3 regions of the Paenibacillus sp. 23TSA30-6 genome follow, and region 2 is predicted to be linked to each of the others. Evidence: riboswitches for the same ligand, from Rfam matches in the RefSeq annotation. Region 2 holds a riboswitch; each other region holds the start of a gene.
What was found. Region 2 has a riboswitch for thiamine pyrophosphate ahead of thiM (hydroxyethylthiazole kinase). Riboswitches for the same ligand answer to the same signal wherever they lie in the genome.

Region 1 (10,415 bases), on a different contig from region 2:
ATCATTCGCATCATAGATACTGCCTGGACGTAGACCGTCTCCGAGGGAAAAGGCCACATCGTAGGCTTTCATAATTTCGCATATTTCTTCAAAATGTGTGTACAAAAAGTTCTCCCGATGGTGCGCAAGACACCAAGCCGCCATGATCGACCCTCCACGGGACACAATTCCCGTCATTCTGCTTGCCGTCATCGGAATATACCGCAGCAGCACGCCCGCATGAATTGTAAAATAGTCCACGCCCTGCTCCGCCTGCTCAATCAGCGTGTCACGATACAGCTCCCATGTTAGCGCCTCTGCTTCGCCGTTCACCTTTTCAAGCGCCTGATACAGCGGTACAGTCCCAATCGGCACAGGGGAGTTACGGATGATCCATTCACGCGTTGTATGGATATTACGGCCTGTGGACAGGTCCATGACCGTATCCGAGCCCCAGCGTACAGCCCAGGTCATTTTCTCCACTTCCTCCTCGATGGAGGACGTAACCGCAGAATTACCAATGTTCGCATTAATCTTCACGTGAAAATGACGACCAATCACCATCGGCTCACTTTCCGGGTGATTGATATTTGAAGGCAAAATAGCTCGTCCTGCCGCCAACTCCTGCCGTACAAACTCAGGCTCCACCCCTTCGCGGATCGCCGCAAATTCCATTTCGGGCGTAATGATCCGTTGCCGCGCATAATGCATTTGCGTTACACTACGCCCTTGCCGCGCACGAAGCGGACGGTTGGTTACGCCGGGAAATTCAGCCGTCTCCCGTTTGGAGCCGGGCTTCAACCCGTTATCCTCCGGCTTGACGGCGCGCCCCTCGTAAGCCTCCACATCGCCTCGTTCCAGTGCCCAAGCTCGCCGTAATGGAGGCAAGCCCTTACGGATATCGACCTGATAGGCTTCGTCGGTCATGGGACCGCTCGTATCGTACACACGTAACGGCTCATGATGCTCCGTGCCCTGCGGCGTATGTGTGGGATGCAGGGCAATTTCACGCTCCGGTACGGCAATGTCCGGCCGCGAGCCTTGAATATATACCTTGCGGCTCCCCGGAAAGGGCTTCACCCCTCCTGTCTGTTCATCCACTGCGTTCCCTACTGTTCCTTCTGTTTCTGTCGGTTTCATTGTCCATTCCTCCCGTTTCGATGAAATGACACACCGATCCGGAACCATCCCCAGGCTGGCTATCTATGCAAAAAAGCCGGTTCCCCAGGGGAACCGGCTAATCTAACGAAACAGCTATGCAGACGGCTACGCACGCGGAAACATACTCCGATGCATTGCCGTAGACAGCGGCTACGTATACATTTCAATGGCCGATTACTTCCCTACGCTGGTATGATCCAGATCAGGTGCAAAGGGTCCGGAATCTAGTGCGATTCCATCTCAGCCCGGTATTACAGGCTCCCCCAGTAACTGTGATAATTCTATTCGCATGAGGCGGCTATAATTGACAACCCGCCATCCCCATCAGATTACTTCAAATTTACGGCTTTGGCAACCCTTCTCTGGTCCCTTTTTCCAAGATCTCCTGCATCATTCACTTAGATTGCCCCGGTTCCTCTCAATCCTTGCTACGGAAGCATAAGCCCCATTTCTTTTGCCGCCTCAATCAAAATCGGTGCAAAATCATGCAGCGTCTCGGGCGCTAGTCGGCTGACCGGACCAGATACAGATAAGGCCGCAGCGACCTGTCCCTTCCGATTCACGATAGGCGCAGCCACAGCAGCAGCGCCCGGCTCCCGCTCCTCATAGCTGGTCGCGTAGCCCTTCTCACGAATATCCTGCAATTGAGCCTTATAGACCTCCGGGTCTACCGAGGGCGGCCATTCATCCCCGCTTAGCAGGGCTTCCAGCTCCTGCGGCGGCATAAAGGCCGCCAGCACCTTGCTGGAGGCTCCTACAGCCAGCGGCATGCTTGCACCCACTGGCGCAACGCGGCGGATCGCCTGATTACTCTGCACGGCCTGAATGCGGATACGCATGCTGCCATCGCGCAGGTATAGGCTGACCGTTTCGCCCAGACGGTCACGCAATCCTTCCATCGCTGGCTGTAATAGGATCGCCGGCTCGTCGCTTTGCGACAAATGGGTGGACAGCTCCCATATCCGGATGCCAAGCCGATATTTTTCCGTTGCGGCATTCCGAACGACAAAGCCGCGATCCTCCAACGTGGTCAACAGCCGATGGACGGTACTTTTATGTAAACCAATTTTGGAAGCAATCTCTGTCAGGCCCAGATCGGAATCTCCGGTAAAACACATCAGTATATCAAGCGCACGCTCCACGGCGCGAACGGTTAATTTACGGTCTTCCATTGTGAACCGCTCCTCTTTGTTCCATATTCGTTTCACACCATGAAACATGGTTACATAAATTATATAGAATAGTCGCGGCTACTGTAAACCAATGTTTTTATGACAGCCATATTACAGAACGAGAACAAACATCGACAAATCTTTGCATCATTTTTACTTTTCCGGTTCAGCCGTTGACTTTGGATAACACGCATCATACGATATTAGGTATCTATACGGACATAAACTATCATTTTCAAGTGGAATTGTACCTAGAATTCTATGAAACGAAGTTCATTTTTATAGAAGGAGGCTCTTACATGATTTCGACATCCCAGCGCAGCTCTCAGCTACAGCATGCTGTCCAGGAGCCGTCCACCCCACTGATCAACCCCCGGCTGCTGCAGATCAAGCATGTTGTCATTGCCTTGCTGCTGTCGGTCGTATTTTTTCTGTTGTTTTGCTTTATTACCCTGCACGCCTATATCGCATGGGTACTGACGAATCCAACCGTCGCGCCACTGTACTCGAACCCGATGCAGGCCAAAGGCATGCCCTACGAGGAAGTCAGCTTCCCCGCCAAGGACGGCAGCCGGGTGGTGCAGGGCTGGTATATCCCGGCAGATCAATCGAAGAAAACGATTATTTTCAGCCACGGTTATGGGGCCAACCGCGAAGAAAGTTGGATTCCGATGTATGATCTGGCGCATTATGCCCACCGTTTGAATTTTAACGTTGTCATGTTCGATTACGGATTCGCATCACAAAATAGCAAAGCCGTCGCAACCGGAGGCAAAGCGGAATCCCAGCAGCTTCTCGGGGCCATCCAGCTTGCGAAGCAACGCGGCTCCTCGGAGATTATCGTATGGGGCTTCTCGATGGGGGCAGGGACCGCTCTTCAGGCGGGCTTGCAAACCAAAGATGTGGACGCCATGATTTTGGACAGCACCTTCCTGCTGGAGCCGGATACGCTGTACCATAACATTCATAATCAAATTGATCTGCCGCGCCATCCATCTCTGGAAATTCTGGAGCTGTTGTTTCCGGTCTTGAACGGTACCAGCCTGCATCAGATTCCATATCAAGAGGTCAAAGCGGAAAACTATCCGTTCCCGATCATGTTCGTGCATGGGACGCAGGATGAAAAAGCTCCTTACCCGATTGCGGAAAAGCTCGCTGCCAATCAAACCAACCCGCTTTCCAGTGTATGGATTGTCAAAAACGGGCTGCATGAGCTTATTTTCAGAGAGCATCCACGTGAGTATTTGCGGCGGGTATCGATTTTTTTAAGCGGTGTACAAGAGTTGGAGGACAAGAAAACTATCGCTAATGCCAGTAAACAAACGACTACGCAGTAATGGTTCTATTTTAGTAGCCATACTCCTTTCAACCTGGAGAAGCCCGTCTGTGGACACTTAACCCGTGCCGCAGCGTGGCTTCTTTTTTGCATCCAACTATGTATCCATTTGCCCCACATTACATATCGCGCCGGAGCCGGGGAGTTTGTAGACATATTCCCGATGAGACGGCGAATATACTGGGTACGTATGCATCCGGGTCAGGTTCTTGGGACCAGCCCGGATAGCCATAGTGGGATACGGGAGGTAAAAATGATGCTGAGTACTTACGGGTCTTTCCTGCCCTTGCGTGTACTGGAGGAAATCCGGCATTGGAAGCAGCAGGAAAGCTGGCATGTGGAAGTGATTAAGTCCGCTACAGAGGGCCTGGAGCCTGCCTACGTGCGGCTGCTGGATGACTGGAGGACAGTATTCGAACAGACGGAACGCACCGCTATAGAGCTGCTAGAAGAGCAGCGAAGCGCCCTCGATCCGGCAGATCAGGCGTGGCATCGTCAATGGGAGCAAACGTCGGCTGCTGCACAAGCACAAGCCAGGCAATCGGGGCAGTCGAGAGATTATGGGTCAGGATCAGCGCCAGAAGCGTTACAATCAGCTAAGGCAACGGCAGGAGTGACATCAGATTCACAGCCTGTCTCACAAGAGCTGAATCGTCGTCTGGACGAATTGCTGCAAACCGCAAACCGCCAGTCACAGGAGTATGTACGGCAGCTCAGTCTGCTGACCGAGCACAGCCATGCGTTACGGCAGCAGCCGAAATCCACCGGAGTTGTGCTGCACGCAGCACATGAGAGTCAGTATTTCCTGATCTCCACCAATCCCTTTGAGGAGCCCGGCTCCATTGCGCGGGCCAGTGCATTGTATCATGTGGCGGCAGAAGGTGAGAATTACCCCGAGAATGCGCTGCGAGAGCGTCAGACAGGACAGACAGGCGGTTCGAGGTGGGAAGGCCCGTGGGCGAATAAAGTCAAAGGCGTTCAATCCAACCAGAAAGAGCCTTCTGCTACGGAAAAAACCTCCCCCGGCCGACCTGTTCCTATCGGGGGACATCGTTTACCGCCGCTTCCTTATCCCTATAATGCGCTTGAACCGTACATTGATGAAAAAACGATGCGTATCCACCATGACAAGCATCATCTAAGCTATGTAAATGATTTAAACAAAGCGGAGAAAAAGCTGGAGGAAGCCCGGAAAACGGGTGATTTTGACCTTGTGAAGCATTGGGAACGTGAACTGGCGTTTAATGGCGCAGGCCATTATCTGCACACTCTTTTCTGGACGATTATGAGTCCTCAAGGCGGTGGAACACCAAGCGGGCCGCTGGCGGAGCAGATCAAAAAGGACTTTGGCAGCTATGAGGCATTCAAGAAGCAATTCAGCTCGGCAGCCGAGAAGGTCGAGGGCAGCGGCTGGGCCCTCCTGACGTGGAGTCCACGTGCAGGACGGCTTGAAATTTTGCAGGCCGAAAAGCACCAGAACCTGACTCAATGGGAGTCCATTCCGCTACTGGCGATTGATGTGTGGGAGCATGCCTATTACTTAAAGCATCAGAACGAGCGCAACAAATACATCGAGGACTGGTGGCATGTCGTCAACTGGCCTGAGGTCGAAAAACGCTACACCCAAGCCTCGAAGCTGAGATGGCAGCCGTTCTAAACCAAGACTCATCTGTACCAAGAATATGCTTTCCACTACACCTGTGAATCGTATCGCTCTCTGAGCGATGCCATTTGCTCCGTCAGTCCTTGCGGGTGTATCAGTGAGCCATCGGCAGGCAAAATCGCCGCCCGACTTTCGACTACCCGGCGCAGCGATGCCGTATACGCCTCAACAGACGGCACTCCGGCCAGCTCCCTCAGGCTGCCCATCGTTGCCGGATTCACCTGCGGATAATCCGGCTTCGGCACGCCCGTCGGCGCAGCTCCGGCTGCCTCCGCATAGAACCGCTGCACCGCCTGTGCGCGCTCCGCGCCACTGCCCTCAATCATCACAAAAGCCGTGATGATATAGGCCTTGGCCTGCCGCCGCTGCGCAATGCCGCAAAACTTGCGGCCTCGGACGCTGACATCGTAATCGCCGGGACAGAAGGACCCGGCGATTTCCCCGGTCTGCGCCTCGGCGGACCACGGGGCCAGCGCATCGGCAATCAGCCCTGCCATAAGCCGAAAATCTTCATGCAGGCTGATTGCTCGCTGCGGATTCGGCAGGATCAGGGACAGGTTCAATACCCCCCTGTCCAGCATGACGGCCGCTCCGCCCGAGGGACGCACGCATACCGAGGTTCCCGCATTCCGCACACGCTCCATCGCCTGCGGCGCGTACGGAAGCCTGCGGTCCCGGTGGCCGATCACCAACGCAGCCGGGTGCCGCCATAGATGCAAAACAGGCGCAGCTCCTTGCCCTACTTGCCGACAGGCCAGTTCCTCCCACGCCAGTGGAGACAAAACATTCGTCTGTGTAGTTGCGAGTGGCGCTTCAAACCATTGCAGATCAGGCAAAACCGTTGTTTTGGCTGCTGACATATGTACATTCTCCATACGTTATCCTCCTTCAAAGTAGCTATCCCGTCGTCTCTATTTCTAATGTTAGCAAAAAAGGGTGGCTACGCCTATGCGTAAACCACCCTTTTTTATCATCCCATCATCGTCACGCCTGTTCGGTTAATCCTTGAGCAGCGAGAGGAACTCTGCACGCTGCGCAGCATCATCACGAAACGTTCCGCGTACCGCAGAAGTTACCGTTTTGCTGCCAGGCTTTTTGACGCCTCTTGCGCACATACACAAGTGCTCGCCTTCCACGACCACCATAACCCCGTGAGCGGAGACCGCTTCATTCAAAATATCTGCGATCTGTGCCGTAATGCGCTCCTGAACCTGCAATCTGCGCGTTACAGCCTCAACCAGACGGGCAAGCTTGCTTAGTCCTACAATTTTGCCGCTGGGTACATAACCGATATGCACTTTTCCGAAGAAAGGAGCCATATGGTGCTCACACTGGCTGTAATAAACGATGTCCTTCACGATCACAAGCTCCTCGTGATTTTCGTCGAAGGTTACACCCAGCGCATCCCGGGGATCAACCTCATAACCTGCGAATATCTCCTCATACATGCGCGCTACGCGTGTCGGTGTTTCCAGCAAGCCTTCACGCTTGGGGTCCTCACCGATCAGTTGTAGAATTTGTTCCACATGGTACTCGATTTTATCCCGGTTATCCGCAGCTTTGCGGTTAATATAGTCTTTTACGCCAGCCACAGTAATCCTCCTCTGTGCAACCTCATGCGGCATCCGTGCTTATGTTGCTCATTATTTCCGACGGCCCTGATTTTTACGCGGACCTGGCTGATTTTTGGAGAACTGCTGGTTCTTCATCATCTGCTGGGCCTTCTGCATTTGCTTCCCATTCAGGTTGTAACCCATCTGTTTGGCCATTTTTTGCAGCGTATCAGGATCGTTTTGCATCTTTTCAAGCTGTTTGCGAAGATAATAAGCACCGATGAAAAATCCCCCGACCAAACCAACAATCAGGGTAATGATCGGAATGACAATATTCCACACCACGAAGTCGTCACCTCTGTATATTTATATGAAACCTCTTGAATTATACACGAACCTATCATAGCAAAACATGGGACAGCTAGCAAATCACAATTTGCAAACGTATGTCCTCATTGCTTCTCCAAATCCAGCAGCTTCATCTTGTTCGGCAGGCCCCCGGCATACCCAACCAAGCTTCCGTTTTCACCCGATACCCGATGACATGGAAACAGGATGGGTAACGGATTTTTGTTATTTGCTTCCCCGACAGCACGTACCGCCTTTGCTCGGCCGATCGATTCCGCAATATCTTTGTAAGACACACTTTGCCCGTACGGAATATTTTGCAGTGCACGCCATACCTGTTCTTGAAAAGGAGTCCCTCTCAAATCATAGGCTATACTAAATTCCCGTCGTTCTCCCGCAAAATATTCACGCAGTTGATCTGCGGCTTCGCGCAGTTTTTCCGGCTCCTGCACATAGACATATTCCCCAATCCATGTCCGGGCCCATTGCTGAAGCAGTGCTTCCCTCGCATGAAAAACGCCATAGTCTATTCGGCACAGCCCCCGATCCGTAGCACACAGCGTCAAAGTGCCCACAGGTGTCTCCATTTCATTATAATAAATCGTAGTCGGTCCTTCTGAGACCTTTTGCTGTTCAGCCTGTTCTCGTTCCTCAAGTTTGGAATGCGCCTGCGCGACCATTTCGCGTACTTGCTCATGTTGTTCCTTCTCAGATGCTTGCTCGATCGCTGTCATTGCGTGTTTTCCTCCAATTCGGCTCAAAGCCCATGCTGCCGTACCCCGAAGCTCAGGACGCGGATCATCCAACAGAACCTCCGTCAGCTTGGGCACGGCGCTAATATCCTTGAAATTGCCGAGCGCAATAACCGCATTGCGCTGAATCGGCTTCTTTCCTCGCCAGGCTGCCGCACTTTGACCAAATCTCTCTTTGAATTCACGATTGCTCAAATCCAGTAACGGCAGCAGCAATGGCTTCACAATCTCGGGATCAGGTGTAAGCTCAGGATGATGATCCCAGTTGAGGCCCCGATTTTTGGGGCATACGATTTGGCAGGTATCACATCCGTACAACCGATTCCCGATTTTTAGCATAAATTCCTCATCCAGAAAACCTTTCGTTTGCGTCAAAAAAGACACACACCGCTGGGCATTAAGCTGCCCCGGTCCGACAAGCGCCCCCGTAGGGCACGAATCCAGGCATTTCGTACACTCCCCGCAACCGTCCGTCACGGGCTCATCCGGCTGAAAAGGGATATTCGTCAGCAGCTCACCAAGATAAATCCATGATCCCAGTGTTGGTGAAATCATCATCGTGTTTTTGCCGCTAAAGCCAATACCCGCCCGTTCCGCTACGGCCCGGTCCGACAGCTCTCCGGTATCCACCATGTTTTTCATAATCGCGTCGGGAACCCGTTCACCTATAAAAGCCTCCAGCTTTTCCATCGCCTCGCGCAGCACCAAGTGGTAGTCCTTACCCCAGGCGGAACGCGCCAAAATACCACGGTACTTGCCTTTGTCCGACTTCGGCGGGTCCTTCATTTTGGAAGGATAAGCCACCGCAATGGCAATCAGGGATGCAGGCTGCGAACCGTACAATTCCGGGTAGATCCGTTTATCAATGTCCGGCTCCTCAAAACCGGATTCATAGCCTTTGGCGCGATGCTCTTCCAATATTGCTTTCAGAGACAGAAAGGGATCGGCGGATGCGAACCCGATGGAGTCGATGCCCAGCCCCGGAGCCGCTTCGACAATCTCCTGCTTGAGCGATGCCCAAGTCAAAGCGGTTCCAGCAGCCGTTGGTGTCTGTCCGCGTTGCATCCGATACTCACCTCTCTTTCATATCACTTATATGAGGATTTCTGTAAAATCCCCATATCTCAAATTTCAACAGAATATAGCAGCAGATGCTACCGTAAATTTTTAACAGCGCTGGTCGCCAAGAAATCACAATGATTGTTCAGCTCGTTGTCACTGTGACCTTTGACCTTCACGTACTCAACCTCATGCTTGCTCATCAGTTCCCACAGTTCTTCCCATAACTCCTTGTTTTCAACTGGCTGATTTTTACTGTTACGCCAGCCGTTACGAAGCCAATTCTTAATCCAGCCCTGTTTGAAGCAGTTTACAACATAGGCGGAATCACTGTGTACCTTTACATGGCAAGGCTCCTTGAGCAGCTTGAGCGCTTCGATCACGGCCTTGATCTCCATGCGATTGTTTGTCGTCATTTTTTCGGCCCCAGACAACTCCTTGCGATGCTCTCCATATAGTAAAACGACGCCCCAGCCCCCAGGACCGGGATTTCCCGAACAAGCGCCGTCGGTATATACCATCACTTCTTTCATATTTCTCTTTCCTTCCTGATCGGTCACCGCCTGCCCCGTCATGGTCCTGACGATTTGCACACGTTCCCCATTAATTTTCAGCATACAGACTATGGCTGCTCTACAGCCACTTCCACTCGGATAACGGCCAAAATACAAGCTCCGCACGCCCCAGCAAATCCTGAGATTTAATGCTGCCAAAATATCGGCTGTCCTTGCTGCCCGCGGCGTGTCGGTTATCGCCCATGACAAAAAAGTGCCCCGGCTCCACTGTAAAAGGACCGTAATCACCGTCCTCAATCTCGGAGTCGGTGTAAGGCTCGTTTTGCAGCTTGCCGTTCACATATAGATGATTATGCTCAACCCGGATTACATCCCCCGGAGTGCCTATGACTCTTTTCACTAAAAATCTCGGACTGGACGGCTTGGAGTCGGGATCTTGTAATATCACAATATCACCCCTGCCCGGATCATGAAAATTGTAAACCAGCTTGTTAACGAACAAATGCTGGCTTTCCATCAGCGTCGGCTGCATTGAATGTCCCCTGACCGTAGACAAATTAAACACGAACAGGTTTAGCAGCAGCAAGACGGTCATCGCGATCAGAAGAGTCACCAACCAATCGCGTATGTAACTCCAACGACCTGCATGTTTGGACGTTTCCGGCGAAGGAAGCGGGCCTGACGAAGGAGCCAGTGTGTCCATAATAAACCTCCTCAACCCTGTTATAAATAGAAAAGCATATCCCGTACCCGATTGCAACGGTTACTCAGATATGCTCTAAATGGAAATATTAGCTTTAAAAATATTCGATTCTCTTTATATCCATTGCCGATTAATGAGGAGCCAAAATGCTGAGCTTCTGAAAAGTCTGTAAAA
Region 2 (10,415 bases):
ACAAGGAAATTCGCTCCCTTGTACAGCAGGGGGATATGTATCGGCTCCTTAGCCCATTTGAAGGCCGAGGTGATACGGCCTGGATGTTCGTTAGCGAGGACCAGTCGGAAGCGTTTGTCGCTTACTTCCGCGTACTGGCTGAACCGAATGGGCCAATCCGGCGATTAACACTAAAAGGACTTGACCCGGAGAAAAAGTATAAAATCGAAACCGGGGCGACGGGCAACACGGCAGATCATGCGGTTAATACCTTGGCGGAAGACGGCGGCTCCCCCTTCAGCGTAGCGTTCGATGGCGAAATCTTTGGAGGTGACCGCCTAATGAGAATTGGGCTTGTGGTCTCGGATCTAACAGGGGATTTCGCCAGCTCTACCTTCCGCATTAAGGAGATCCCCCGCTGATAACGAATGCAGTCAGTGACGATAAAAAAAATTAAAACAAGGCAGACCGATTCTCCGGTCTGCCTTGTTTGATAATTATTCCAATATTTTAGTTATCTACCTGTATGTTAATGGCGAATAATTACTACTTCCTGTCTATCCATCGCTTTTTCATTTTTCGTGTGACATACAAAAAAAGAGAAACCCAACGTCATGGAAATGACCGGGTTTCTCGACAAGTTGAGTTCCAGATTCTTTACTTGGAACCATTTTTACAAAAGCATTTATTTTGTAATCGTAATTTGTTTGGATGCAGCGCTATAATTCACTTGGTAGCCCGAAAGCTCACTAATGGCTCTTAGTGGAACTAATGTGTAGCCCTTAAAAATAATCGGGGCTGTGATGGGAGTTGAGGAATTCCGGGATATATTTAGCTCATATACTACCATCTTGGGATTCTTAATTTGAAGTATCACCTGTTTGCCTTCAGTAGGGCGATTCATAAGGATCCGCTTGGTCCCTCTTTCATAATTCACCTGGTAGCCCACCCGTTCGCTGATAAAACGTAGCGGAACCATCGTCACCCCATTTATGATCTGCGGGGCCTGATCTATCGACATAGCGCGACCATCCACGTAAGCATATTTAGCTCCTGGTGTCAGGATGAATGAAGTTGCGTACGGGGCAACCGTATTGTTGGAGTACACGGACGCTGAGCCAGAGTTTGTTGTACCTGTACTTGTACTTGTCGTGATAGATGAACCGCTGGTATTAAACACACGATTGCGAATAGCTTCCAGTCGATCCAGCAGATCACTTTTACGCGACCCGCTTGGCAGATCACTAATTGCGTCTCTGGCAGCACGCCAACTGGATGCACTCAGGTTATTCTCCGCAGTCCTCATCAAATCTCTTGCTTCCTCATAGTCTGATGAACTAGACGACGAAGAAGAATAGGAAGTATCCGTACGTTCCGACAAACTCACACCTGAAGATTCCCCTCCATTGCTTTTTACTGCTACTACCTTAATTACATACCAGCGTCCTGTACGCAAATTCGTAATATTGTAGGACTCAGAGGTTGTAGCCCCACGATAGTCATTATCAACATATATTTTCACCCTCTGCGCTTCACTCGGAATATCGTAGGTGATTTTTATCCAGGTTTCATCCTTGCTGTCTACCTCAAGATTGGTTACTTCCGACGTACTGGAGCTCGAATTAGTCGTCGCACTCAGCTTCACGCCAGAGGACAACGCACCTGTGCTCCGCTTGGACCTAATCGTAATTCCATACGACCGAGCTGCTGTCAGGTTCGTGAACGTATATGTCGTTCCTGATGAATCTGTTATCAGTTGCCCGTCCAGATATAGACTAACTGTACTAATCCCGCTGGGTCTCGTCCAGGAAATGGATATACTCTGATTACCAACGGACGTCACTGTCGCTCCAGTCACATCTGGCACGGACGAAGTATCGACGGAGACTGTTGGGGTTGTAACTGGAATACTAACCCCCCCAGATACGTTTCCGGATTTATCCACTGTTTTGACCGTTACGGTATAGTTAGTGGAAGCGATCAAGCCACTAAACGTGTAGGACGTACCTAAGGTTCGCTGCACTTCCCTATCATTTAGATAGATAATCGCTTGGCTCAGGTCAGCATCCTTGGGCAAAATGTAATTCACAGTAAAAGCGTTGTAACCCACATTCGTCGCTGTCAGCCCGCTCACCTCTCCTGGAGGTGTCTTATCTACAGGAACAACAGAAGCCGTTTTGGCCTGTACTGAAGTCCCCTGAGATTCATTTCCGCTCTTATCCACCGTCTGCACTCGAAAGTTATATGTTGTATCAGGCTGTAAGCCGCTCATCATATAAGAATTACTTTTGATGTTATCTACATATACGTCCGTGCTGACGCTGACCTTTACATGGTCAAAATTGGTGTCCGTCGGATTTGTCCAAGACAAGTTCATCTTTGTTGTATCTGCCGGAACCGCTGTCAAATGGCTTACTTCTCCAGATGCAATACTCAACGCAGCTGTTTGGTTCGCCAACGTTTTTATAATTCTGTTAATATAGGTTCTTTGACCATCTACTTCTGTAAGCGTAGTCACGCCTGTACCCGAACCAACCTTCGCATAGCGCCCTTGACCTGCTAATACATTTGCATGTGACTGCTCTATACCCGGATTTTTCAAATTCCAGCTATGCTCTTTGGCAGGCAACGCACTCGCCGCTACATCCGTTCCCCCCAAGATGCCATATCCCGTATTCAAAATCAGAGTAACCGTTGCGAACGGAGCCATCCATTGGCGCAATCCCTTCTTTTTCATGATCTGTGCACTCCTTGATAACAATATGTATTTGTCAAACCAGTTGGTAAGATTACAAAATCCTCTTATTGTAATCCAGCCTTGTCAGCCTAGCATAAGCAATAGACGTTCATTTAAATGTTATCGGAATATTTAAAGGAAATGTTTAGGCTAATAGTACAAGCTCTTTCCCCAAGCCAAGAACTGGACTTGTATACATAAAAAAAGCCGCGCTGAGCGCGGATACTAAAAGATAATTTATGCCTGGTCCAACCTGGTCTAATTAGGTTTTCTCTCCCATCGGAACAATGTACAGTGTTCCATCCTCGCTATACTCCGCATAGGCGATCTCGTCGATATCACCATATCCTTGCTCTCGGACCTTTGCTTTAATCTGCTCCATATCGATTTTCTTGCCCCTCATGGATTCGTTCAGCAGCTTTCCTTTATCGATGACCGTAACGGAAAAGAAATCAGGCTGCACACCTATCCCCATATCCTGAGCGGTTGGCGGCTCGTATTCGGGTTTGCGCATGACTGATAGTGAGCCGTTCGTTTCCAACGTGGCGTACCTGACCTCACGAAGAGAAAAAATATTTTGCTGCCGAAGCATGGAAAGTAACTGTGTATACTCAATATCGTATTTTTCTAGCATTTCTTGATTAACCTTGCCTTTATCGATGAGCAGCACAGTCCGGCCCTCCGCCATATATCCAAATCTTACAAAATGGGTCGTTGCCTTCTCAAAAAAATAGGACAGCGCGCACCACAGTGCCAAAGCAAACAAAAGCTGCCCAATGCTCACCTTATCGTCGTATAGTGTATTCCCCACAATTTCGCTTAAAACCAATGACGTTAAAAAATCGAGCGGTGTTAACTGACTGAGGGTTTTCCGCCCTGTAATAAAAGCAATAATCCACAAACCAAAAAAGCTGATGATCAATTTGACACCAATCGTGACGAATACCTCCATACATACACCTCCCGGCAAGAAGTTATTTCTCCTTACGGGTTATTACACCTGTCCATTTCTATATAAACAGTGGTTCATTTCACCTTCTATCCTCTTGTGTTCAGAATATCCGCTCTAATGCGCGCACCCTACCGTACTGGCGCACATCTTCCGGCGTTACCGCGAACAGCATATTAAGTAGCTCGATCTGAAAGCTTCCTGGTCCTTCCCCACCTTTTCGTTCTGCTGCCATTTCAGCAGCAACGCCATATACGGCAAGTGCTGCCATGCCAGCAGTAAGTCTGTCGTTTTCGACAGCAGCGAAAGCGCCAAGCACCGAAGTTAATAGGCAACCAGCTCCCGTAACTTTGGTAAGCATGCTATGGCCGTTCTCAATGATCCACCCTATACGGCCGTCGGTAATGACGTCTTCTTTGCCGGTGATTGCAACAATTGTATTCAGTTGATGGGCTGCTTTGACTGCAAGTTGTGAAATATTCAAATTGCCTGTTTCTCCAGCATCGACACCTTTAATTTGTATGTCTTCGCCAATGATTTGTGCAATTTCAGCAGCGTTACCGCGAACAATATCCACCTTGACCCGATCCAGAATCCGGAGAGCGGAGGCTGTGCGGAATGGGGTCGCTCCCGCGCCCACGGGATCTAACAGCACAGGTACCCCATGTTCATTAGCCGATAAACCAGCCATAATCATGGACTCTACAAGTTCTTCATTTAACGTACCAATGTTAAGTACAAGCGCCCCCGCAATTCGGGCCATATCTGCGACTTCCTCTTTGGCGTATGCCATAACTGGTGAAGCGCCGAGCGCGAGCAGTCCGTTTGCCGTAAAATTGGTGACGACCACATTGGTTATATTGTGAACGAGCGGATTCGTATCCCGCATATTTTGTAGCAACAAAGCCATTTGATCTAACATTAAAAAACCAACCCTCTTTCTTCAGGAACCTGTGAAAGACTGTTGGCCTATACATATGTATACACTTCTATCCCTACGCTGGCATTATCCAACAGGTTCACACGGTCTACGACGGCTTAGTCGTACTCTCAGCTTGCTTCCACAGGCTCCCGTTATATTTTTTTCTAATGTTACGGGTTCGTCATACAAAAATCAACAGATATTTTGATCATGTAAAAAACGTTTGGAGGTTTGCTTTTGGACCCATCTATTGCTTCTTCCCCGTCTGCTGTTGTAGCCGCTGATGGCTCGGGTGACTATCTCTCTCTAATTGAAGCTTTAGCATCCAATGAAACTAATATTTTAATAAAAAACGGTATTCACAATGTTTTTACTACTATATTGATCCAAAACCATACTACAAAAATACAGGGTGAATCCATTGAACAAACGATACTTCGCCAAGCCGATCCTTCAAAGGATTTAATCAAAATAAACGCCGATGATGTTTCGATTACCCGCTTAACCCTGGATACGTTCACTCACTCTGCTCAAGCAGCTCTTGTTGTTGCATCCTCTAACCGTACCCGCATTGAAGGAAATAAGATTTTAGGTGCTGCAAGTATTTTTGCCGTATACTTTGCGGGTCCACAGGTGACGCCAGGTGCAGATACGATTGCAGCAGTAGAAGAAAATCATCTCGATAATGAGAATGTGTTTGAAAATAACACCTTATATTCTGAAGGGATTCGCGTTTCACGTAATTTAGAGCACCCAATTTCATTAGGCAGTCGATACCATGGATTAGAGATTATGTACAATAAGATTTGGGATACCCGCTTTTTTGGCATTGAACTGGATCAGCTTTCTAACCATATTAACGTGATGTTCAACACGATTGATCATCCTGATTTCTCGGGCATCCAGGTTTTGCGATGTTCTAAAATCAATATTTCCAATAATATCATTTCTAATTTTGGAGCCTGGAAAGGTCGTGGTAAAATTCGTGATTGGACGAGTGATTCGAACGGGATTTATCTGGAAACGGATGTTCAACAATCCAGTATTTATTTAAATGAAATCATATCCAAGGGAAATGGGGATTTTGGTATTCGGGTTACGAAAGAAACCTCTCACAATCGAGTGTATTTTAATCGAGTTTTAGGGACTTATGTTCAGCATCCCTTATGGATTGAGGGCAATAATTTCGGGAAATAATATTGCCCTACCCATTCTGAGGTTCAAGTCGGACTACAGCTCCTTAACGACTTTTTACGAGAAGCTGGATCGCTTCCTTAACAAGTTTATCTGTATCTCCACCAGCCTCTTGTTCTTCCAATATACAACGTTGCAGATTCTCTGCCACGATCTGGGCAATCGCTTTATCGGATGCATTGCGTACGGCGGATAACTGGCTTACTACGTCCTTACAGGATTGTCCTTCATCCATTAAACGAAGCACCCCACGCACCTGACCCTCAATTCTTCTCAGGCGTGTTTTCAGCTCATCACTATAATTGTAATCCATCAGGTATACACTCCTTTTTGATTTAATCATATACATGTATAGGTATATTATAAACCGAAAAAATAATAAGGACATCCTAAATGAATAGATTTACCTTACCCTGCGAAGCATCCCCCAGGTAGGCAGCTACTCCGGCATATTCCAAACCGTCCATCAGCTCTTCCTGTTGTAGTCCTAGCAGATCCATGGTCATGGTGCAGGCCACCAGCTTGATCCCCTGCTCTTGCGCCAGCTCGATAAGCTGCGGAAGGGAAAGCGCATTATGCTTTTTCATGACATGCTTGATCATCTGTGGGCCGAGTCCTGCAAAATTCATTTTGGACAATGCAAGCTTTTGGGGTCCACGCGGCATCATCCAGCCAAATTTGGAGCCTAGAGGTGCGCCGATCAAACTTCCCAATACCGTAAAAACAGTTACGATAACCGGAATTTGACCCGTTGATATTTTGCCAATGACACCGCCAATGGCGGAAATGAACACAATAGCGAATGAGGATGCGATGGTCGTTCGGGTAGGAATCTTGAGCACGGTTAACATAAATACTCCCGCTAATGAAGCAAAGAAGACCTGAAACATGCTAATCGTGGACACTTCTTGTGCTGAAAAATGTGCTATGCCCAAGCCAGCCGGGACAAAAAGTAATAACGGATAATTGATAATGGCTCCGCTGATACCCAGCAAACCGGAAAAGAATGATCCGATCAGACCCAGAAGCACCATGACTCCATACAGGAGAATATCCATCATACCCCCACTTTAGTTGTCATGTACGGCACAGCGGTTAGGTCCCATTTCCATGTCTCGCTGTTCTTCTTCCGTAGGTGTTATTTTTCCCATGTTGGTCTGCCGAATTTCTTGATAGGCGTTAGGGTGTTCTGGTAAGTTAGCAGTTACTCTATTTCTGATTTCAGTCTCACTTTGCAGGTTTAAACCCGGATTCGTCTGGTAAAGCTCTGCTAAGCGTGCGTGAACTTTACCGCCTTCACTCAGCTCCGTGATGCTGCCATCGCGGCTTTCATAGCTTGGAAGTATATTTTCTGATAAAGCCCCATCATAGATTTTTTTATTGACGTTTTTTCAATGCGAGTATTGTATCCGTTATGCCTTTTTCAAAAGGGGTCTTGGGTATAGGGCCTACAACACGCTCGTATTTGCTACCATCCAGCACAACAGGTGTTTGGGTCAGATATAGCATCTCTACGATTTCACGAATCACGGGATCAAATAATCCGATCAGACGAAGTGCGGTTTTTCGCAGTGGAAAGACGGGTTTAGTTTTACCACTTGCTTTTTGTGCAATATGCACAAGCTTTTTGCCGGAAATCACACCCGCCCCCGGTATGTTCCAATTTTGACCGTAAGCTTCTTCCCGGCTAGCTAATTCCACGATCATCACTGCCACATCGGGTAGATACACATATTCGCGGGGGACATTCAAGCCTCCTATGAAAATAGCCGGTTTTCCAGCAGCCACAGCCTCCATAGTTAAACCTAAATAAGAGGATTTGTTGGCTGTAGGTCCGTAATAATCAGGCAATCTTGCAATCATAGGCTGTGCATGATCCCAGTGGGAACTGAATATAAGCTTTTCAAATTCCAGCTTGACTTTTCCCTTACGGGTATGAGGGTTTTTGGGATGTTCCTCATTCACCAATGGAGTCAATGCCTTTCCGTACGGATAAATTCCGTCTATGATGACTATTTTCTTACCTAAACGGTTGGCTGCCTCCATGACGGATTCCCCCAAAGGAAGCTGGCGTGTCTCCATTTCGTGGTATGGAACAGCCGCGCATTGGAAAATGACATCTGCATCCTTAACCGCGTCACTAACCTGATTCGCATCGAATACATCTCCTTTATAAACAGACAGATGCTTTGGCTGACCCAATGACGCTTGTAATTGCTGGAGCTTATCGGAAGAACGGCCGAAGGCGATGGTTTCAATGCCTCTGTTGAGAAGTTCATGTAGAATTGCCGACCCAGTTCCTCCGGTTGCACCTAATACGATTGCTTTTTTCATTGTGAACACTCCTTAAATAGAATAATTATTTAGTGACTAATCAATAACAAAGTGCGATGAAATAATAGTTAGTGATTAATCAATTACAGAATATGAAAATAAACGAGGTTAATCGTTTATTTTCATCAGCTCCGGCAGATCCAGCGACATTGAGATATTACAAAGCATGCCTCTGGCCAGAAAAAGCATCGTTCTTTCCAATGCCTGATCAATCCCTGCCTGGCGAAAAGCATCATATACCGTCGCATGAATTTCACGTAATCCCTGCTGCATCACGTTCACAACCACGTCCTCGTGAATCGTCTGCGCCTGCATTTGCAAAAGGATCTCATTGCGGTATTCCATCATAATTTGCGAATATGCTGCAATAAGCTCCTGCTCTAGCCGTTCAGACGAAACCGAATGAATAACTCGGTGAAAAGAGTCTATGATGCGTGCAAATGAAACCTTCAGCGCTTCAATCAGCAAGGCTTCCTTGGTAGCGAAAAAACGGAAAACATATGGCTGAGAAATGTTGGCCCGTTCAGCCACTTTGGCTGTGGTCGCACGATAATAGCCCATCTCCGCAAACACTTCAATGGCGGCGGATATGATTTCCTTCTGACGATTTATTGATGTTGACGTAGCTTTGGTCATGAAATCTCCATCCTTTTGTTCAACACAGATTCAGATTAGTGATTGATCAATCACTAAATTCAATATAAACGACACTGCACGAAAATGCAATAGTAATCGCTCAGAAAAAATAAGTCGCCTCCGTGATGGTTTCGGAAGCGACTCTTTTATTGTGTCTCAGATTATGGAGTCATGGAGTTAAAATACAATCTGACATAGTTGACCTTTTGTGTTTTTGTCTGATAGGAAAATACTAAATACTGATCAAGCCCGGAAGTATTTTTGATGGTATAACTAACTTCTGCTGTATCCGGTACGTCTTTGGAGGTGTCGTTCCTTTCGGTCGGCTTACCTAGTTCCTTAATGACTTGGTTGATAACCAGCTTTTTATAAGATGGATCGGATAATGTAATCTCTGTAACTTTATCGCTTCCATCCAGTACGATATCCGTATGATGCTTGGCGTAGCTCCGCAGATGACCGGTAGAGCCTGACTCGGATTTTCCCCACAGCTCGAACAAAAGATCGCTGCCCGTTCCCAAACCAAGACCTTTGGGCAAATTCGGAAGCGTCCCCAGCTTGGCGGCGCTGAGTATGGTTGCTGGGAAACTGTGTGTGTGATTAGATGGCGCTGCACTACTGGCAGGTGACTGATGGGCCGAGGTTGAGCCTTGCTCAGACACCTTTCCTGTATTTTTGGAATCTGCTGCACTTGGACTTTGCTGGTGTGTGTCCGAACCTTGCTTGTTCGCATCTGCACTCTTACTATTATCGTCCGTTTGCTGAACCGCAGAATCGGTAGATGGTGCAACCGCGCCTTCCGTAATTGGAGCAGTTGATTTTGCATCTCCGCTATTGCCGCATCCGGTGATGACAACGAAACTGATAGCCATCAAAGCAGTAGCCGTTATTAGCTTATAGGGCAGCTTTTTTGATTCATGTGGTTGATGTGAATGTTTTATCATGAGATCACTCTTTCCTTGTTTCAATGAGGTACAAACCAAGTGTAACCGAACCACATTTCCAGAATACCTCTACTTGTTTCCAACTTGTAAACAAGGACATTGAAGATCATCCAACATACACTATTTACGATAGTACGATCCTAACTTTTGTTGAGAAAAAGGATAAGGAGAATTGCTGTTTTTCAACCACATATTCCCTTTTATGATGAAGATATATACAGCAAAAGCAAAGTAGATTGTCCCCCAGATCCAGTCTGCTGCGGTGGGTGCATTGTACTTGACAATATCGTGAATGTACCAGATTCCGACCGGAACATGCAGGGAGACTGCCGTAAACAAACCGGGATTATATAAGGTTTTTGCTTTTATATTCACAACAATGCCATGCCAGACTACCTGGAAGAAGCCCATAAAAACAGGCGCGAGTCCAAGCCATATCACGTGCGGAAATAATATCGGGAGTAAATAAAACACATAGGCAATCACCACATTAATAATCATGGCTGATTGGGTGTTTAAAGGGTACCGATCTGGGGTTTCACTTTTAAACATGACGTTGTTAAATAGACCGGCAAAATATCCAGGCCAGCGGTACTCCTCAAATTGATGAAAAAGTATGGTTACAAAGCTCAACCATAAAATTCCTGTTATATCCGAAAAAATGGCCCTGTTCATAAGTAAACCAATACATACGATCACACCGATGATAGCCCCTGCGTC
Region 3 (10,415 bases), on a different contig from region 2:
CCAGGGAATCCCGGTTGGAGACAGGTACTATAATAACTATGGGTTTGGTGGCGGAAGAGTCGTGAGGAAGCAAGCCATTATCGGCGGCGTAGAGCCGGATACCGGAATGAAATATTTTTACAGAGATTCTTGTCCAGCTCCATTTAAAGCGACAGAGCGTTTTACGGATGAAAAATCTGCGGCGGCCGCAGGGTATTTTGAATATAAATGTTATAATGAATATAAATAAATCTTTAAACAATCTTTAAATAAATCACTCCTACGAGTGGTTTTTCTTTTTTTATAAGCAGACAATATCAAAATCCTTCAAATTCACCCATTTTCAATATTCCGATAAGGCTGCTGAATGTGCTACAATAAGGCTTTGAAAGAAATGCATATGAAATAAGAACAGTCGGCATTGCCGATGACAATAAGGAGCCAAAAACAGCTTATGAGTTTATTGACTGTAGAAAATGTATCCCATAACTTTGGGGACCGCGCATTGTTTAAAAATGTATCCTTCCGATTGCTCGGAGGGGAACGTGTAGGTTTGGTGGGAGCCAATGGTGTTGGTAAATCGACACTGATGAACATTCTGACCGGAAAATTGCTTAAGGATGAAGGCAAAGTGGAATGGACTCCACGTGTACGTTATGGGTATCTGGATCAGCACACCAAGCTGACACCTGGCAAAACAGTGCGGGATGTACTGAAGGATGCCTTTCTCCCGTTGTTGGAATTGGAAAAGGAAATGATGCAGATCACTGACAAGATGGGTGAAGCTTCTCCCGAAGAACTGGAAGTGCTGCTGGAAGAGATGGGTGAAATTCAGGAACAACTGGATATGGGGGATTTTTACCTCATCGATGTGAAAGTTGAAGAAATGGCGAATGGATTGGGCCTTTCCGCGATAGGACTGGATCGGGATGTATCCGCACTTAGCGGTGGACAACGGACCAAGGTGCTCCTTGCCAAGCTGCTGCTGGAAAAGCCGAATGTGCTGCTGCTGGATGAGCCTACCAACTATTTGGATGTAGAGCATATTGAATGGCTTACACGTTATCTGAAGGATTATCCATATGCATTTATTCTTATTTCTCATGATACTGAGTTTATGAATCAGGTCGTTAATGTCATCTATCATCTTGAATTTGCCAAAATGACCCGTTATTCAGCCAACTATGAAAAGTTCCTTGAAATGGCGGACCTGAACAAAAGCCAGCATATTGAAGCTTATGAGAAGCAGCAGGATTTTATTAAGAAACAGGAAGATTTCATTCAACGCAATAAGGCTCGCGCCTCTACGTCAGGTCGGGCGAAGAGTCGTGAGAAGCAGCTTGATCGAATCGAGCGCATCGATAAACCGGAAGAAGCGGCTAAGCCAACATTCCAATTTAAAGAAGCGCGTGCGAGTGGGAAAACGGTATTTGAGGGTATTGATTTTGAAATTGGCTACACCCATGCCCTGTTGCCTAAAATGTCCATGACGATTGAACGTGGCGATAAAATTGCGATTGTGGGCTACAATGGTGTCGGTAAATCGACATTGCTCAAAACCATTCTGGGAAAAATTCCGCCGATCAGCGGCAAGACCTATCAAGGGGATTTCTTGCAGCCGGCTTATTTTGAGCAAGAAGTACGCGCAGAGAAAGTTACACCGATTGAGGATGTGTGGAATGAATTCCCGCACTTGAACCAGCATGAGGTACGGGCGCATTTGGCGCGTTGCGGTTTGAAAAATGAGCATATCACCCGTCCGCTATCCGCGCTCAGTGGTGGTGAGCAGGCCAAAGTCCGCCTATGCAAACTGCTAATGCGGGAAAGCAATTGGGTGCTTTTCGATGAGCCTACTAATCACTTGGACATCAAAGCGAAGGATGAGCTGAAACGTGCCTTGAAGGAATACAAAGGAACGGTATTGCTCGTATCTCACGAACCGGACTTTTACGAGGATTGGGTAACCAAAACGTGGAATGTGGAAGAATGGTCAAGTAAAGTCAACTAAATATCCAGTTCTGTACCAAGCTTCACAAGAAGCGGGGTTTGCAGGATTAGGAAAATATGCTAAGCTATCTTTAGCTGATACAATAAAATAGTTACACTAGGGGAGCCGCCCATGCGGCTGAGACGGAATAAACGGATTTCGGACCCTTTGCACCTGATCTGGGTTATGCCAGCGTAGGGAAGTGAGCGCCGTACAAACGAGGTAACGAAAATCATTACTTTGTTTGTTCGTGGGACAATATACGTATACGGATATGATGGTCCGTTCGGTTATTGGACGTACGTTAAACCACTTCCTTTGGGAAGTGGTTTTTTTGCGTTTTCGTTTGTGTTCATATGTTCGTATTCATATATCGTACCCCTTCATTTTTTTGCTGGTAAACGTGGCTAGTCCATACCGTATAGCACGATATGAGACTGTAAAGATACAGGGTCAGCTTACAACCATTTAGTCCATTGTGAGGTGAGAATGAGATCGAATTGCACGTAATTACGATGGAAGGCGATTCCAGTGCACATGCACATACTGCCCAAGTGGCTGCTGCTATTCATCCGTATGTTCATTATGTACACGTGCGCTTGAAGCAGAAGGGCGCATTTGAATTGCTTGCTTTAACCCGCAGTATGGTGAATCGAGGAGTTCCTTTACAGCAAATTGCAGTAAATGACCGAGTGGATGTTGCTTTGCTTACCTCCGTTGGAGCTATCCAGCTACCGGCTAACGGATTACCTGTTGAGGATGTCAAAAGTATACTTCCAGAGGGTACGCACTGCGGGGTGTCGGTGCATTCTTTGGAGGAGGCACAGGCTGCCGAACAGGCAGGAGCGGATTATGTACTCTATGGTCATGTGTATGAGACTCACTGCAAGCCGGGGGTCACTCCGCGAGGTATAGTACAGCTTGAGCGCATATGCAGGCTGCTGAGCATCCCTGTAATTGCTCTAGGCGGCATACAACCACGCCATATTCACGAGCTGTATACTGTGGGTGCAAGCGGAATTGCGGTGATGTCTGGCATCTGGGAGGCTGAGTCCCCCGTTGCGGCTGCGATGGCGTACAAGCGAATGGCGGATCGGGTAGTGCACAGCCTGTAGTGGTGAAACGAAAGTAGGAGATCGCTGCAAGCAGAATCGTTTAGGGGAGAGGAGAGATGGAACATATGCCAGAGATAAAAACAGAGGCACAAGCTATTGGACACGCTGAATGCTTGGTGATTGGTGGAGGTGTCATCGGTAGCTCCATTGCTTATCATGTGGCCAAGGAGGGTCGCAGTACGATATTGGTGGAACGATTCATTCCGGGCGGGGGAGCCTCAGGGGCTGCGGTAGGGATGCTGGCAGCAGAGAGTGAAGAATTCACCGACCCGGAGTTGGCACAGTTCGCCCGCACAAGCCGGGATGCACTTCCCGAGCTGGTTCGTGACCTGGAGCGTTTGTCTGGTGTTGCGGTGGAATTCCGAACAGAAGGATTTGTGACTCCCTTCCGTTCGGAAGCAGAGGGGCAAAAACGCTGGAATGCGGCTATTGCGCGAGAGGGTGATCATCCTGTGTGGTGGGATGCCAGAGAATTGGCCTGCCGAATTCCAGGTTTGGATGGTCAAGTGATCGGGGCTATATACCGATCAAAGGAGACACAGATTTCTCCTGCCCAGCTTTGTCGTGCTTATACGGGGGCAGCTGTCGTACTGGGAGCAACAATATGCTCTGGTACACAGGCGGAGCAACTCGTAATACAGAATGGGCGAGTTTGTGGCGTACAAACAGACAGTGGTTTTTTTTCCTGCGAACAGGTCATTATTGCTGGAGGCTTGGATAGTATGAGACTGCTGGAGCAGGTTGGTTTTGAATATCCGCTTAATCCGGTCAAGGGTGAGGCTGTTGCAGTCTCCTTGAAGGATCATCCATTGGAATATACTGTTTACGCCGATGATATTTACCTGGTGCCCAAGCGGAATAACGAGCTTTGGATTGGGGCGACGAGTCTGCCACATCTGTATGACAAAGAGGTCACCATTGGGAGCCTGGAGGGGCTGCTGGCCCGTGCTTCTGCCTGGCTGCCTCGCGTCCGTGAAGCTTCTTTTATACGCACTTGGGCAGGCTTGCGTCCGCAGGCAGCGGCGGGGCGTCCTTGTATTGGAGCTGTTCCCGGCGTGGACGGAGTATATACTGCGGTCGGACACTACCGGAACGGTGTGCTGCTGAGCGAAGCTACCGGGCGTGCGATTGCAGCGCTGTTAAAAGGGGCTGGTGTGGCTGAGCTTGGAATAAGCAGCTTTTCTCCTGAACGTATAAAGGAGGCGAGCAAATGAAGCTGACGATTAACGGTCAGAACATGACCTTTTCCAATCGGATCATTCATGTGGATCAACTGCTGAAAGAGCTGGATTTGAAAGTGAAAACTGTAGTGGTGGAGCTGAATCGTCACATATTGACTCGTGAAGATCATGATGAAGCGGTACTGAAGGATGGAGATAGCTTGGAAATTGTACATTTTGTGGGAGGCGGTTAATCATGTTAACGATTGGCAAAGCATCTTTTACGTCAAGGCTGCTATTGGGTACAGGAAAATTCCCCGATCTGGATATTCAATCCAAAGCTGTGGAAGCTGCGGAGACCGAAATATTGACGTTTGCCGTGCGGAGATTAAATTTGGAGGAACGGGATAAGCAACATTTTCTGGATACGCTGGATTTGAGTTGTTATACGTTGCTGCCTAATACGGCAGGAGCGACGACAGCGGATGAGGCAGTGCGTATCGCTCAGCTGGCGAGAGCCTCAGGTCTGTGCGATATGATTAAGGTGGAGGTCATTGGGGATAGCAAGACCTTGCTGCCTGATCCTTTTGAAACGCTCAAGGCTAGCGAAAAACTGCTGGAGGAAGGCTTTATCGTGCTGCCTTACATATCGGATGATGTGATTCTTGCCAAAAGGCTGCAAAAGCTTGGTGTACATGCCGTTATGCCTGGAGCTTCACCCATTGGTACCGGACGCGGCTTGCTAAACCCGTTCTCATTGGAGCTCATTATTGAACAAGCGGAGGTTCCGGTTATCGTCGATGCCGGTATTCGCTCACCTGGAGATGCAGCAATGGCGATGCAACTGGGGGCAGATGCCGTGCTGTTGAATACAGCTGTCTCAGGAGCTCAGGACCCTGTAAAAATGGCTGAAGCGATGAAGCTGGCTGTTCGCGCGGGCAGATACGGTTTTGAGGCGGGCATGATTCCTGTAAAACGTTATGCCTCGGCAAGCAGCCCGACAGAAGGCTTGGTTCAGGCATGAAGGCGACTGAAAAAACTGGTGTGCAAGTACAACAAAATGATCGTTATTCCAGACAGGAAAGATTCGCCCCTTTCGGGCCGGAAGGACAACGTCGTCTGGCTTCATCCCACGTACTGATCATAGGTGCTGGAGCGCTGGGTACCGGGATTGCGGAAACGCTCGTTCGTGGAGGCGTAGGCACTGTGACCATTGCAGACCGGGATTATGTGGAATGGAGTAACTTGCAGCGCCAGCAGCTTTTTCAGGAGAGTGACGCCGCAGAGAGGTGCCCCAAAGCAGTAGCTGCCCAGCGAAGACTAAAGGAAATCAATTCGGAAACGATCATACATGCACATGTACTGGATGTTGGGGTAGAGGAATTGGAAGAGCTGATTCAGGGAGTGGACCTCATTATGGATGCCACCGACAACTTTGATACCCGGCTACTTATGAACGATATGGCACAAAAGCATCGCATTCCTTGGATTTATGGGGGATGTGTTGGCAGTTATGGTGTAACCTATACCATTTTACCAGGGAAAACACCTTGTCTTCATTGTCTGCTTGGAGCTGTACCGTTCGGCGGAGAAACCTGTGATACCGCGGGAATTATAGCACAGGCGGTGCAGATGGTCACGGCCAACCAAACCACGGAAGCCTTCAAGCTACTTGGTGGATACCCGGAGGATCTTAGGGGGAAGCTGCTTTCGTTTGATCTGTGGCAAAATGAGTATGTAGCGATAGCAGTAGACAGTATCAAAAAAGCGGATTGTCCTTCTTGTGGCACTCATCCGACCTACCCTTATTTGTCGGCAGCCCATCGCCAGAAAACAGATGTACTGTGCGGCCGGGATACCGTTCAAATTAGACCAGCGAAGCCGATACAGGTGAATCTTAAAGAAACAGCAGACAGACTGGCTTCTTTGGGAGAGGGAAGAGTGGAGCAAAATCCGTTTCTGGTTTCTTTCAGTCAGGGAGCGCACCGTTTAGTTATTTTTGCAGATGGAAGAGCCTTGATACACGGAACGAAGGACGTAACAGAAGCAAGGAAAATCTATCACCGCTATTTAGGCTAAACCGTAAAAGCAGGAAGTCTTCCCCCGGGGAATGATTTCTCTGCTTTTTTGTTACAATATAATAAATAATGCTTAAATCATTTGTATCAAATACGTCTGTATCCATATCGCAGTCCTATGTCCAAACACAGGTGGGTGAGAAGAATGAACCCGTTAATTTTACTCGTGAATGGGAATGAAGCATCTGCTACTACGTACGTGCATCAGTTGAAGCAGGAAGGCTATCAGGTTGTTTACGCCCGCAATGTAGCGGAGGGAGAGTCCTATTTAGACGAAAATTCTGTGAATTTGCTGCTACTCAATATGGAAAATGAGCAGGCCAATACACAAGGCTTGATCCGCATCATGCAGCAAAATGATCCCACTGTTCCCATGTTCGTAATGACCTCATCGGACGATGAAAACCATATTGTTTCCTGTTTTGAGCAGGGAGCACACGATGTGATTGTCCAACCCTTTTCCCCTAAAGTGTTTCAAGCCAGAGTGGCTAATTTATTGCGGATTTTTGGTACTGCATGTGATGTGAAAAGGCCGATACAGGCGGGTGATTTACATATTGATAGTGGAAGTAGACTGGTAAGCAGAGGCGGACAGAAGCTGGAATTAACTCCGAAAGAATTTGATCTTTTGTTTCATCTGGCTATTCATCTAAATCAGGTTTGCAGCAGGCAGCAAATTTTGAAGGATGTCTGGAAGCATGATTATATTGTTGATACGAACGTAGTAGACGTGTATATCAGGCATTTGAGAGTCAAGGTAGACAAAGGACAAAGATTCAAAATGATTCGCACGGAACGAGGCATCGGCTATTCACTCAGAACACCCCCTGAAACAGAGTAGTAAAGTATGGGGAAATATAAAAAAGCCGAGACCCAGAGTCCCGGCTTGAATAGGCTAAATCAAATGAATGCTACAGCACGCGGCGTGCTTTGATGTATGTTCTTTTCCAGTTGCCAGAGTTCAAATCGGAGTAAGTAACCCCAGGTCCGCCATATGTGTGTAAAATTTTACCTCCACCTACATAGACCGCTACATGTGTAATGTTGCGACCTGTGGCGCGGCTACCGCTCGAAAAGAACACGAGGTCACCCTTTTTCAGATTGGACTTGGATACGGCATGTCCAACTTTGGATTGTGCAACAGAGGTACGAGGCAAGTCGACGCCGTATTTCTGAAATATGTGCTTCATGAAGGAAGAGCAATCAAAATTGCGTGTTGTGCTTGTGGAAGCACCAAATCTATAGGGAGTCCCCAGATATTTTTCACCGTAGTTAATTACTTTTTGGCCTACAGAAGTAGCGGTGGCAGCTTGAGCCGTATTTGTTCCCTCTAATGCAAACGTTCCAAAGCCGATAGTGGCTGCCATTCCTGCGATAATTGCCTTTTTTATGATTTTATGCATGTTCATGTTGTAAGTACCTCCAGAAATTGATTTGTGTAATATTTTGCTGAGTTGCTAACTAACTGACAGCGTTGAGTATAACAGCTTTGAAGCCGCCTAATAGTTGGAAAAGCACTCTCAAATCCTTGAGGGACAAGGCTTACACGCCAATTATTAAAAAACGATTAAAAATTACAATTTGTAAAAAATATCGAATTTCACAAATCGGGATAAATGATAAAACTCTTGATTAGCAAGGGTTTTAAGCAGAAAAAATCCTTTTACGAAGGTTACAATAATGTCATAATTAATCTTTACTTTGGATCACAAGCAGCAGTCCACTTTCGATGGAAATCGTCCCTTTTGGAGCGATCAGCTGGTTGCTGACACCGCGTGATTGTCCCATTTTAAGTGTGGCATTGTGCAGTGGATACATAAATCCATCCAGCTCTATACCGGTTACTTCGGCAGTCATAGGAATGAGAGATGTATATGTATAACCCATAGGCTCAATCTCCAGCGTGGATCCAGTGAGTTCAATATAGTTATGGGCGTCCATAATGGCACAGCTTATATGATGTTGCATCGCACGTACCAATATTTGAACATTAGCCAGCGTATGATCCATTCGTGTCCCCGTAACGCCAAGCATAAGCACATGTTCTGCCTGCTCATCCATGGCAATTTCCAGAGCAAGCTCTGTATCTGTCAGGTCCTTGAGCACGGGATCGCACGAAAGCATACGTTTACTTGCGGATTCAACCCGTGACTTTTCCTCAGGTGTTACTGAGTCAAAGTCTCCTACAGATACGTGTGGCGTAATGCCGTGTTCGATCAGGAATAGGGCACCTTTATCTGCACCAATAATGAAATCCCCAGGTTGTATTTGTTGTAGATCTTCCTCGCTAAGACGACCGCCGGAAAATACAATCGCGCGCTTCTTCGTCATATTCAACATCCTTTCTGTCTGTCATACATCTACATAGCTCATCAGCTTTTAAGTATAACGCGTTAAATATGGCTTGCACAATTTTGGAGGGCATAGCTACAATGAAACAGAAAAAAGGAATTGTAACGCGCATTAGGAAGGAGAGACAAATGATTAACGTTTTGTTTGTGTGTTTGGGTAATATTTGCCGTTCCCCGATGGGGGAGGCGGTACTGAGACATAAAGCGGAGGAACGGGGACTGGGTGCAAAAATTCGGGTAGACTCGGCAGGAACAGGAGACTGGCATATTGGGAATCCCCCGCATGAGGGAACGTTAAACCAGCTCAAGCTGCACGGAATTAGTGAACATGGCCTACAGGCGCGGCAAATGAAAGGTCATGATTTTGAAGCGTTTGATTATATCGTGTGCATGGATGACTCCAATGAGCGAAACATACGCAAAATCGCGGGCGGAGCAGAGGCTGACATATTAAAATTCATGGACCTGCTGCCACAAGAAAAGCTGAGAGAGGTGCCGGACCCATATTTCACCGGGAACTTTGAAGAGACATACCGATTAATGGATGCGGGGTGCAATGCCTTGCTGGACAAAATCATAGAAAAAAAGCTATAATGTGAACGACAGAAGACGGCAAAAATTGCCGTTTTTCGTTATCCAGTTTTGAAAGCGTATCCAATATGCAAAAAAGAGGAGAGAGCATAACGACCCACTCTGGTCGACAAATGCCCAATCCCCATTAGTCTCTGTAGCTTTGGAAAAGCTTCACTCAGGCGCGATCTAAAAAATACATTAGCGCGTCAGGCAGCTCATTTTGCCAAAAGCCCCACAAATGCTTGCCATCCTTTTCTCGATAGGAAACATCGGCGTTCCGTTCGCGCAGCAAATCAGCGCATTGGCGGTTAAGCTCTACAAAATTGTAAATGCCGGTGTCGCTCTCAAATGCATCTTCCTGAAGACCAACCGTCATCCACACTCGCAGATGGGACAGATCACGCTCACGAGCGATAATTTCTTGTGAAGCTTCATAGTAAGCACCGGACAGGCTGATAATACGATTGAACAGTTGGGGATATAGCAAGGCTAAATGCAGAGACACACTGCCTCCCAGTGAATCTCCAGCCAGAATCCGGGACGATGCATCTCTTCTTATAGGATACTTCTGTTCCACATAGGGAATAATCTCTTCTGCAAAACAGGCGGTGTACGCCTCAAAGCGATTGCCAAAGGGAGCATACTCCTGAGTTCTGATTTTCGTGTTGACTTCAACGCCGACGATGATGAAAGGCTCAACGCCTTCGTCCAGAATGAGACGGTTTGCCTGTGTTGCTATACGGCCAAAATTGAAAAATTCCTCTCCGTCCTGACAGTACACGACCGGATAGCTCAAAATTTCATTATAGCCGGGCGGTAAATAAATACGGAGTGTTCTGGTTTCGCCAAGAAAGCGGCTGTTTATTTCGTCTTTTAGGATGGTTCGTTTCAAATACCGGGAATCCGTCATTATTTGTCACCTTTCTGGGGTTTAATTTTGCATTCGGGATCACAATAAGTTAAGATTACCCTGATTGCAATAGATGTTTAAAATTTCAATCATGTACTAAGCTGTTATAGTAAAAAATGTTCCCTGTTACACAAACAAAAATGTGGCAAACTCAAAAAAAATAACTAAATCTTTGACGCAAGCAATATAACAGGTGTATAATAATCCTATAACAGCGGAACTTGATATTCAAATTTTTTTGTTGAGGTGAAGAAAATGAGCA

Region 1: another riboswitch for thiamine pyrophosphate. It lies ahead of thiC (phosphomethylpyrimidine synthase ThiC); the one in region 2 lies ahead of thiM (hydroxyethylthiazole kinase).
Region 3: another riboswitch for thiamine pyrophosphate. It lies ahead of E0698_RS07555 (thiamine phosphate synthase); the one in region 2 lies ahead of thiM (hydroxyethylthiazole kinase).

What each region holds. Positions count from the first base shown of each region.
Region 1 covers NZ_SLTL01000024.1:44,117-54,531, forward strand. The annotation lists gene thiC (phosphomethylpyrimidine synthase ThiC) at 1-1,119, opposite strand, end outside; TPP riboswitch at 1,303-1,415, opposite strand; gene E0698_RS19650 (IclR family transcriptional regulator) at 1,569-2,312, opposite strand; gene E0698_RS19655 (alpha/beta hydrolase) at 2,612-3,649, shown strand; gene E0698_RS19660 (Fe-Mn family superoxide dismutase) at 3,905-5,305, shown strand; gene E0698_RS19665 (lipoate--protein ligase family protein) at 5,341-6,186, opposite strand; gene folE (GTP cyclohydrolase I FolE) at 6,310-6,903, opposite strand; gene E0698_RS19675 (YneF family protein) at 6,955-7,209, opposite strand; gene queG (tRNA epoxyqueuosine(34) reductase QueG) at 7,317-9,029, opposite strand; gene rnhA (ribonuclease HI) at 9,119-9,556, opposite strand; gene lepB (signal peptidase I) at 9,657-10,241, opposite strand; gene E0698_RS19695 (GNAT family N-acetyltransferase) at 10,372-10,415, opposite strand, start outside.
Region 2 covers NZ_SLTL01000049.1:5,268-15,682, reverse strand. The annotation lists gene E0698_RS25020 (alpha-galactosidase) at 1-401, shown strand, start outside; gene E0698_RS25015 (fibronectin type III domain-containing protein) at 665-2,716, opposite strand; gene E0698_RS25010 (YetF domain-containing protein) at 2,979-3,668, opposite strand; gene thiM (hydroxyethylthiazole kinase) at 3,769-4,587, opposite strand; TPP riboswitch at 4,641-4,750, opposite strand; gene E0698_RS25000 (right-handed parallel beta-helix repeat-containing protein) at 4,825-5,784, shown strand; gene E0698_RS24995 (metal-sensitive transcriptional regulator) at 5,828-6,094, opposite strand; partial or broken gene E0698_RS27765 (DsrE/DsrF/DrsH-like family protein) at 6,171-6,470, opposite strand; gene E0698_RS24985 (SDR family NAD(P)-dependent oxidoreductase) at 7,159-8,115, opposite strand; gene E0698_RS24980 (TetR/AcrR family transcriptional regulator) at 8,224-8,751, opposite strand; gene E0698_RS24975 (DUF4309 domain-containing protein) at 8,913-9,695, opposite strand; gene E0698_RS24970 (HXXEE domain-containing protein) at 9,816-10,415, opposite strand, start outside.
Region 3 covers NZ_SLTL01000006.1:146,339-156,753, reverse strand. The annotation lists gene E0698_RS07565 (hypothetical protein) at 1-229, shown strand, start outside; gene abc-f (ribosomal protection-like ABC-F family protein) at 434-1,987, shown strand; TPP riboswitch at 2,076-2,184, shown strand; gene E0698_RS07555 (thiamine phosphate synthase) at 2,467-3,081, shown strand; gene thiO (glycine oxidase ThiO) at 3,147-4,295, shown strand; gene thiS (sulfur carrier protein ThiS) at 4,292-4,495, shown strand; gene E0698_RS07540 (thiazole synthase) at 4,498-5,265, shown strand; gene E0698_RS07535 (thiazole biosynthesis adenylyltransferase ThiF) at 5,262-6,320, shown strand; gene E0698_RS07530 (response regulator transcription factor) at 6,465-7,160, shown strand; gene E0698_RS07525 (C40 family peptidase) at 7,231-7,728, opposite strand; gene E0698_RS07520 (thiamine diphosphokinase) at 8,009-8,650, opposite strand; gene E0698_RS07515 (low molecular weight protein-tyrosine-phosphatase) at 8,800-9,264, shown strand; gene E0698_RS07510 (alpha/beta hydrolase) at 9,419-10,153, opposite strand; gene pdhA (pyruvate dehydrogenase (acetyl-transferring) E1 component subunit alpha) at 10,409-10,415, shown strand, end outside.